Linked DNA regions of Thermoclostridium stercorarium subsp. stercorarium DSM 8532. The protein of the gene in region 2 interacts with the protein of the main gene of each other region in a pairwise test. Links are inferred from orthologs where the notes say so. Each region holds a gene or a part of one and is shown on either strand. Other genes may lie near its edges.

What was found. Proteins that work in one complex are often made in the same cells at the same time.
Region 1: the proteins of gyrB (region 2) and gyrA interact in binary tests that used the Escherichia coli proteins (3 or more experiments, as listed by UniProt). The link is inferred for Thermoclostridium stercorarium subsp. stercorarium DSM 8532 from one-to-one orthologs.

What each region holds. Positions count from the first base shown.
Region 1 is NC_020134.1:2,963,289-2,967,838, reverse strand. Bases 1,237-4,290 are described here. They hold gyrA (DNA gyrase subunit A), read left to right. Parts: upstream 1,237-1,548; coding sequence 1,549-4,032; downstream 4,033-4,290. Other genes in these bases: noc (nucleoid occlusion protein), read left to right, coding at 1,237-1,284. Also shown: 16S rRNA (guanine(527)-N(7))-methyltransferase RsmG, read left to right, coding at 1-273; more of noc, read left to right, coding at 424-1,236. UniProt on the Escherichia coli protein: A type II topoisomerase that negatively supercoils closed circular double-stranded (ds) DNA in an ATP-dependent manner to maintain chromosomes in an underwound state.
Region 2 is NC_020134.1:2,525-7,549, forward strand. Bases 1,292-4,171 are described here. They hold gyrB (DNA topoisomerase (ATP-hydrolyzing) subunit B), read left to right. Parts: upstream 1,292-1,705; coding sequence 1,706-3,637; downstream 3,638-4,171. Other genes in these bases: recF (DNA replication/repair protein RecF), read left to right, coding at 1,292-1,381; remB (extracellular matrix regulator RemB), read left to right, coding at 1,421-1,678. Also shown: dnaN (DNA polymerase III subunit beta), read left to right, coding at 1-274; more of recF, read left to right, coding at 299-1,291; CST_RS00035 (IS30-like element ISCth3 family transposase), read right to left, coding at 4,557-5,025. UniProt on the Escherichia coli protein: DNA gyrase negatively supercoils closed circular double-stranded DNA in an ATP-dependent manner to maintain chromosomes in an underwound state.

The sequences.
Region 1 (4,550 bases), 3.0 Mb from region 2 along the record:
GTATCCTCATTACCCGTATTATGTGAATATGTCATGCCCTTTGTGCGCGTAGGCGGATATTTCATTGCGATGAAGGGTGCGAATGTCATGGATGAACTTGCGGAAAGCAAAAAGGCCGTATCTGTTCTTGGTGGAGAAATAGAAGAGGTGAAGAATTTTACATTACCTTTTGATAATTTGGAACGAAATGTAGTTTTGATAAAAAAATTAAGACAAACACCGACAGGTTACCCGAGGAAGAGCGGCAAACCTGCAAAATCACCTATTAAATAACCTCGAAATCCTTTATTTTCAAGGGTTTTATGCGATCGATTCTTTTTTTTGAAAAAAGGAAATGTAAAGTCAGCGGCGAATAAAGACCTATAGGTAGTTACCAAAAATTTTCATATTAACAAAAGAAAATTTAGTAAGGAAGGTGCCGTTATGACTTTACATGAGAGATTGCTTTTTAATCGATCCGAAAAAAAGTCCGATCAGAAAAAAATAACTTATATTCCCATTGATAAAATAAGACCAAATCCGTATCAGCCCAGAAGAAATTTTGACCAGGCTTCTCTTGAGGAACTATGTAATTCCATTAAGGAATACGGCGTAATTCAGCCGATAAATGTTCGCAAAACACCGTCAAATTATTACGAGCTTGTATCGGGCGAAAGAAGGCTCAGGGCCTCCATAATGGCAGGCCTGAAAGAGATACCTGCAATCATTATTGACGTAAATGAGGATGATTTGGCAATAATGGCCTTAATAGAAAACCTGCAGCGGGAAGACCTTGGATATTGGGAAGAAGCGGAAGGCTACAGAAACCTTATAAAAGAACATGGACTGACGCAGGAAGAACTGGCTCAGAAACTGGGAAAAAGCCAGTCTACAATAGCCAATAAAATTAGATTATTGAGACTTTCACCGATGGTAAGGAAAATCCTTACCGACCATAAACTTACCGAGCGCCACGCAAGGGCTTTACTGAAACTGCCGGATGAACAGCTTCAGCTTAAAGTTCTTCAGAAAGTAATTGAAAAAGATCTGAATGTGAAAAAGACAGAAGAACTTGTACAAAAGGTTCTTGACAAATATACAAATCCCCAGGTACAGGACAATGAGAAGAAAATCAGCCACATGATTAAGGATATAAGGATATTTGTCAACACAATAAAACAGGCGATTGAAATGATGAAGAAAGCGGGCGTAAATGCGAAAGCAGCGCAGATAGACAGGGGAGAATTCGTTGAATTTATCGTAAGAATTCCGAAAAAGGATCATTCCCTGAAAAAGGCACAATGATACGTTAGGTGAAAAAACAGGTATATATGGTCTTTGAAAGAGGCACTTCCAATTCCGCTGGAAGTGCTTTTATGCTTTATTACAATATAACGGGGTGTAGACAGAAAATTAAAACTTTATTAAAATAGGAGAAGATGTGTAAATGTGATTGCCATTATACAAATATTGTGGGAAAAATTTCTATATCAGTAAGAAATATCTTGCATAAACCATTCATGCCCGGTTTTGCAGATTAAAATCTCATTTGGAAGGGAGCTCATTTTAATGTCGGACATCAAGAATTCTCCGGAAAATATGGAAAGTGGCATTATACCGGTTGATATTGAAGCCGAAATGAAACAATCTTTTATTGATTACGCAATGAGCGTAATCGTAGACAGAGCGCTGCCCGATATCAGAGACGGCCTGAAACCGGTACACAGAAGAATACTTTACACTATGCATATTTCCGGATTTACACCAGATAAACCTTACAGAAAATCGGTTGCGACGGTCGGTGAAACGTTGAAAAGCTTTCACCCTCATGGAGATGCTGCGGTTTATGACAGCCTTGTAAGGCTTGCCCAGGATTTTACAATGAGATATCCTCTTATTGACGGCCATGGCAATTTCGGTTCGATAGACGGTGATGCTCCGGCTGCAATGAGGTACACCGAGGCCAGGCTCCAGAAAATTGCGTTGGAGATGTTAAGGGATATAAACAAGGATGCCGTTGATTTTAAACCGAATTTTGATGATCATGATGTGGAGCCTGTTGTACTGCCTTCCAGATTTCCAAACTTGCTGGTTAACGGTTCGTCGGGTATAGCGGTTGGAATGGCTACAAATATACCGCCCCATAATTTGTGCGAGGCTATAGACGCAATTGTTTATATGATAGATCATCCTGATGCCGATATTCCCGAACTGATGGAATACATCAAGGGTCCCGATTTCCCGACCGGCGGTATAATCATTGGAAAAAAGGGGATTTACGATGCGTATACCACCGGCAAAGGTCGCATTATTGTAAGGGCCGTTACCGAAATAGAAACATATTCGGGAAACAGGCAAAGAATAGTTGTAACTGAGCTTCCGTACCAGGTCAATAAGGCAAGGCTTCTTGAGAAAATTGCAAGTCTTGTTAAGGAAAAACGTATAGAAGGTATTTCGGATTTGAGGGACGAATCCGACAGGGAAGGAATACGTATTGTCATAGAATTGAAAAAAGATACCAATGCAAATGTAGTGTTGAATCAATTGTTCGTTAATACTCAGCTTCAGGATACTTTCAATGTGAATATGCTTGCCCTTATTCAGCTGCCTGACGGGAAGTTTGAACCGAAAGTAGTAAACCTTAAGGAAATGATTTATTATTATATTCAGCACCAGCGGGACGTGATAAGGCGCAGGACAAAGTATGACCTGGAAAAAGCCGAAGCAAGGGCACATATATTGGAAGGTCTTAAAATAGCGTTGGACCATCTGGATGAGGTTATAAACATAATCCGCCAGTCGCATACTGAAAACCAGGCTAAAGAAAAACTTACGGAACGGTTCGGGCTTAGTGAGAAACAGTCCCAGGCGATTGTAGACATGAGACTGGGACGTCTTACGGCCCTGGAACGGGAAAAAATTGAAGAGGAATACAATGAACTGCTTAAAGAAATAGCACATTATAGGGAAATTCTTGAAAAACCTGAGCTGGTAGACGCCATTATCAAGGAAGAGCTTATTGAAATCAGGAATAAATACGGTGATGAAAGGCGCACAAAAATAACCAATGACGATGAGGATATTGTCATCGAGGATTTAATTGACAACACCGACATAGTAATCACTCTTACCCATTACGGGTATATCAAAAGAACTTCGGTGGATGAGTATAAAATTCAGAAACGCGGCGGAAGGGGAGTTATGGGCCTCACTACACGGGAAGATGACTTTGTTACAAGCATATATACCGCCACAACTCATCATTTGCTGCTTTTCTTTACAAACAGAGGCAAGGTATATAAGTTGCGTGCATGGGACATCCCCGAGGCCGGCCGTCATGCAAAAGGAACCGCCATTGTAAATCTCCTTGAACTGGAGCCCGGTGAGAAGGTATCAGCCGTTATTCCAATCACCGGTGAAGAAAAGGATATGTTCCTGTTTATGGCAACCCGTCAGGGTATGGTTAAGAAAACGCCGCTTGAGCAGTTTGAAAACATACGGAAAGGCGGTTTGATTGCGGTAACGCTGAAAGAAGGGGATGAACTGATTGAGGTCCGCCTGACTGACGGCAATGACGATGTCATATTGATCACGAAAAACGGTATGTCCATTCGCTTCCCTGAAAGCGATGTCCGTCCGATGGGAAGGAATTCACAGGGAGTAATAGGCATAAAACTGAGTGACGACGATGAAGTGATATCCATGCTCAGATACACTGAAAACACCACATTACTTGTCGTAACCGAAAACGGTTTCGGAAAAAGAACAGACATAGAAGAATACAAGGTTCAGAACAGGGGAGGAAAAGGAATTCTTACGTATAAAGTAACCGAAAAAACAGGTTTTGTTGTTGGTGCAAAATTGGTTGATGATCAGGATGATATTTTACTTGTTAATACCGATGGAAACATAATTCGCCTACATGTAGGTGAAATAAGCATATTAAGCCGTGTTACCCAGGGCGTGACTTTGATGAAGACGGCAGAAGGAAGCAAGGTTGTTTCTGTTGCCCGCATAACCAGAGAAATGAATGATGATGACGAGGAAGAATAGTATAAATTATGAAAGACCCCATCAATTCAAAAGTGATGGGGTTTTGTTTTCAGAATTTAAATAAAGACAGAATAAATTTACCGTTGATTTGTATAATATTTTTATGGCGTTTTTGTAAATTTTACTGTCGTCTAAATTATTGACAAACCTTCGGACAAGTGGTAAGATGAAAAAGCTGTCGCTGACGAAAAGCGGAGCAGCGGGATTGAAAACGAAATACATTAAAGGAAAGACAATTTAGCGTATTCGCAAGAGACAGAAAATGGTAAACATAAAGGCTTGACAAAACATAAAGGATATGTTAAATTAAAAATCCCGTTGCTGAGGCGGCGGAAGCGAAGAATATCACGAAAAGTTAACATAAAGCACTTGACAAAAGATAAGAGACGTGATAAACTAAGAATCCGCCACGGGGAAGACGGCGAAGGCAAGGACAGCGGAAGTGGCAGAGCCGACGGGTAGTTGGAACCGGACATTGAAAATTGAACAGTGCAAGACGAATCCGTTAAGAACTTTGA
Region 2 (5,025 bases):
AGAAAACAAATATCCTGTAAAGCTGATTATTGAAGGGGACAGTATGCTGATTACTTCAAGTACGAAGTTCGGGATTTCAAAGGAACAGATTGAAGTAAGCACGAACGGAAGCAATATGACAATAGGTTTCAATCCGAGGTTCCTGCTTGATTCGTTCAGAGTGATAGAGGATGAGAAAGTGGAGATTTATTTCAGTTCACCTGTGGGGCCATGTGTGGTTAAGCCGATAGAAAGTGATAAATTTACCTTTATGATTTTGCCGGTAAGGATTTGACGGTCCGACTGGACGGTGTAATAGATGGGAATAAAAAGAATCAGGCTTAAAAATTTCAGAAATTACATAGATGAAGAGATAAATTTCTCGGATAATATTACCCTTATTTACGGAGAAAACGCCCAGGGGAAAACAAATATAATTGAAGCATTATATTTGTTTTCCACCGGCAAATCTCACAGGACCGGCAATACAAACGAACTTATAAGATATGGAGAAACTTTTTTTGATATCCTGCTTGAGTTTGAAGATAATAATTATTTACAGAGCATGGAAATAAAATATGAAAAAGGAGACAGGAAAAAACTGTTTATCAATGATGTAAAAAAAGAAAAAATGTCCGACCTCTTGGGTGTTGTTCCTTCAGTCCTTTTTTCTCCTGAAAGCCTTTCATGCATAAAAGGATCGCCGGGTGAAAGAAGAAAGGTTATAGATATTGTGTTATGTCAAATAAGTAAAAAGTATCTTTTCAATTTGCAAAAGTACAGTAAAATAGTTAAAAATAAAAATGTATTATTAAAAAAAAAGCAATACAATTCACAGATAGATGTATGGAATGAAAGTCTGGCAAAGACCGGAGCCGATATTATACGGGAAAGAAGGAGACTGGTATCAAGCCTTGAAAAAAGAATGAAAAGGATTATGCTGGGGATATCAGAAGGTACCGAAGATGTGAGTTTGCGTTACAGAACCAGTATAGGTGAGGATGGGGAAGAATACCGGAGTTTAATGGATATACTGGCAAAAAATAAAGAAAAGGAAATTGAACACGGAATATGTTTATACGGCCCCCACAGGGATGAGATCGAAATACTGTTAAACAGCAAGAATTCCAGATATTACTGCTCTCAGGGACAGCAGAGATCTTTGGCCCTTGCATTGAACATTGCAGTTATGGAGGAAATAGAGGAAAAAACGCGAAAAACCCCTGTTTTACTCCTTGATGATGTTATGTCGGAACTGGATGAAAATCGCCGTAATTATTTGTATGATTTAATAAAGGATAAGCAGGCTGTTATAACTTCTACCGATAAGACCCAATTCCGGATTTCAGATGATAAGGTATCGTACGTAAAAATAAGAAATGGTACAGTGGTTAGAATTTAAATTATTATTAAATATTACCAAATCTGATTGGGTGATATAATGTTTTTGCATATTGGCGGAGATTATATGGTTTTTACTAAAGATATTGTAGCAATAATTGATATGGAAAGATCAACCGTATCGCAGGATACACGAAATTTTTTGAAAACATCGGAGGAAGAAGGTTTCATTGTTAACGTGGATGAAAATGAACTTCCAAAATCAATTATAATAACACAGGGAAAATACAGTAATAAAGTTTACCTCTCTCCAATTTCAACAACCACTTTATATAAGCGGTTTATGAAAAAAGAGTAATAAAAAAGAAATGGAGGAATAGTTTAAATGAACAGTGAAGTAGAAAAGGATAAAAAATATGATGAAGAACAGATACAGGTTTTGGAAGGCATAGAAGCGGTAAGAAAAAGACCTGGTATGTATATAGGTTCAACTTCCGTCAGAGGGCTTCATCATCTGGTATACGAAATTCTCGATAACAGTATTGATGAAGCTCTGGCCGGTTTTTGCGACAAAATAAAGGTAATTATTCATAAGGATAACAGTGTAACCAATATTGACAACGGCCGGGGAATTCCTGTAGGAATACATCCAAAAATGGGTATTCCAACTCTTGAAGTTGTTCATACCACACTTCATTCAGGGGGAAAATTCGGAGGCTCGGGTTATAAGGTTTCAGGGGGGCTTCACGGCGTTGGTGCTGCAGTGGTAAACGCGCTGTCGGAATGGATGGTAGTCGAAGTAATGAGGGACGGAAAAAGGTACAGACAGCGTTATGAAAGAGGAAAGGCCGTAACAGGAATAGAAATAGTCGGTGAGGCTGATTCTACCGGGACCATTACTACGTTTAAGCCCGATCCTGAGATTTTTGAGGTAGTGGAATTTGACTATGAGATGTTGCTGAAAAGGTTTCGTGAAATTGCTTTTTTAAATAAAGGGCTGACTATACAGTTTATAGACGAAAGAGGCGATGAGGTAAAAGAAAATATTTTGCATTATGAAGGCGGTATAATTTCTTTTGTTAAATATATAAACCAGAACAAGGATGTTATTCACGACGACATCATATATCTGGAAGGCCAAAAAGAAAATATGGAGATAGAGATAGCTTTTCAATATACCGATAGTTTTAACGAAAATATTTTCAGCTATGCAAACAATATTCCCACTACGGAAGGCGGCACTCACGTAACCGGTTTTAAGGCGGCCATAACAAAGGTAATTAATGATTACGCGAGGAAAATTAATATGCTTAAGGACAATGACAAAAACCTTTCTGGTGAAGACGTAAGGGAAGGAATTACTGCCATTATAAATATGAAATTGACCGATCCTCAGTTTGAAGGGCAGACAAAAACGAAACTTGGAAATGCAGACGTGCGTCAGTTTGTTGAAAATCTCGTAACAGAAAAGCTACAGTACATTCTGGAGGAAAATCCTAAAACAGCCAGAATAATAGTCGAAAAATCGTTGGCTTCGTACAGAGCGAGGGAAGCTGCAAGGAAGGCAAGAGAATTGACAAAGAGAAAATCTGCAATGGAAAATTTCTCTTTACCGGGAAAACTTGCTGACTGCCAGGAAAAAGATCCAAGGCTGTGTGAATTATTTATTGTGGAGGGAGATTCAGCCGGCGGATCCGCAAAAATGGGAAGAGACAGAAGATACCAGGCAATTCTTCCGTTATGGGGAAAAATGTTGAATGTTGAAAAGTCAAGAGCGGACAAAGTTTATGGAAACGATAAATTAACTCCGATAATAACGGCATTGGGCGCCGGTTTCGGTGACGATATGGATCTGAGCAAACTGAGATACCATAAGGTTATAATAATGGCTGATGCAGATGTAGACGGTCATCACATCAGAACGCTGCTTTTAACTTTTTTCTACCGGTATATGAGACCTTTGATTGAAAACGGCCATGTTTATATTGCTCTGCCTCCTCTGTATAAAGTGAGCAAAGGAAAAGAAGAATACTATGTATATAATGATAATGAACTTGAAAAACTGCTTAAGGAAAAAGGATGGAAAAGAGGAGAAGGAAGTCTGATCATTCAAAGATTTAAAGGTTTAGGGGAAATGAATCCCGAACAGTTATGGGAAACAACAATGGATCCTAAGACAAGAAAAATGTTAAAGGTGGATCTCAATAATCCTGTTGAAGCTGAGGAAATATTTACGATACTGATGGGAGAAAAGGTGGAACCGAGAAAAGAATTTATACACCAGTATGCAAAAAAGGTTAATAATCTTGATGTATGAAGAAATGTTTCACGTGAAACATTTCTTTTTTTATCTTAAGTATTTGTAATGGAAATTTTTAATATGCAGTTGTTAAGCTGCTATTAAATAACCGGAGAGTCAGGCTTTTAACACAAACAAAAATGGCTGATATTGATATTTAGCATCCACATAATTCGTCGATTATTTGACTTATCCTTATTGTTTTGAAATTCTGTAAATTGCCGTTTCATTAAAGCCAAAATTAATGATTTTTCGCTTTTCTGATACACAAAAACAATTCTATAGTAAATTTTCATTTAGAACGGCGATATTAAGCATGTTTTAAGAGTAAGTACGTACCGCTGCGATATTTTTTTATGTGCGCGTAAGTTTCAACATGCATCAGTTATGTGTCCTGCGTCTGTAAAAATCTTAAGCATGGCTTCCATTAAACTGACAAAATTACTTCAAGCGTTCGTCTGTTAAGGTAATCTTATGTTTGACTTATTTAGATTACTCACTAATAGAATGTTTTTTCATAGCTCCTATTTTGACTGAGGAGTTTGCATATGGCTTATGCGGACTCTATTAATGAAATACTGTACCATAACCATAAAATTTTTTTTTGCAGTATTATAATATTTTACAAAAAAGTGCTCTTCGACATAGTTTCTGCAGCAATTTTTTTATTTTTATATCTGCCAATCACTAAATATTACTATGCATACTTTTCCATAACTGTATTAAATAATTTTTTGTAAATTGCAATATTAAATGCAACACCTATAGTGGAAATCATCCATAATTTTAGGTGTTAAAGTACAACATCATCTTTTAGCCCTTCTTAACTACTATCTTGAGCGAGTGCAGAGGGTAGTCAAGGGTTATCGATAGATAAGACAAAGTCTTTACCCTTGACTACCCTCAAATGAGCTTTAAAATATCTTGGATGAAGGGCTCAGGCTATTGCTGATATATTTTTGTTTACCAGGTTATGTATCTCTTCATTAAAACATTCTTCAGGTGTTTTGTAACCTAATATCCTTCGTGGAAGGCTGTTTAACCATTGTTGTATCCGTTTTATCGTTTCTTCAGAAAAATCTTTTATAGCCTTTCCTTTAGGAATAAAACGCCTAATAAGTCCATTATGACGTTCATTAGTTCCTCTCTCCCATGAGGAATAAGGATGAGTGAAATAAGCTTCAATTCCTAGCCCTTGTAACATTTCGGATAGTCTACTAAATTCAGAACCATTGTCTGCCGTTATAGTGCGAAATACATTTGAAACATCCTTACCATAACAATTCTTAAGTTCTGAAAGTGCCTCGTTAACAGTATTACTGTCTTTTGCGTCCAAAAGAAACAATAACTCGTAGCGGGTTTTTCGTTCAGTTAAGGTTAAAATTACTGAATCGTTAGACTTTTTG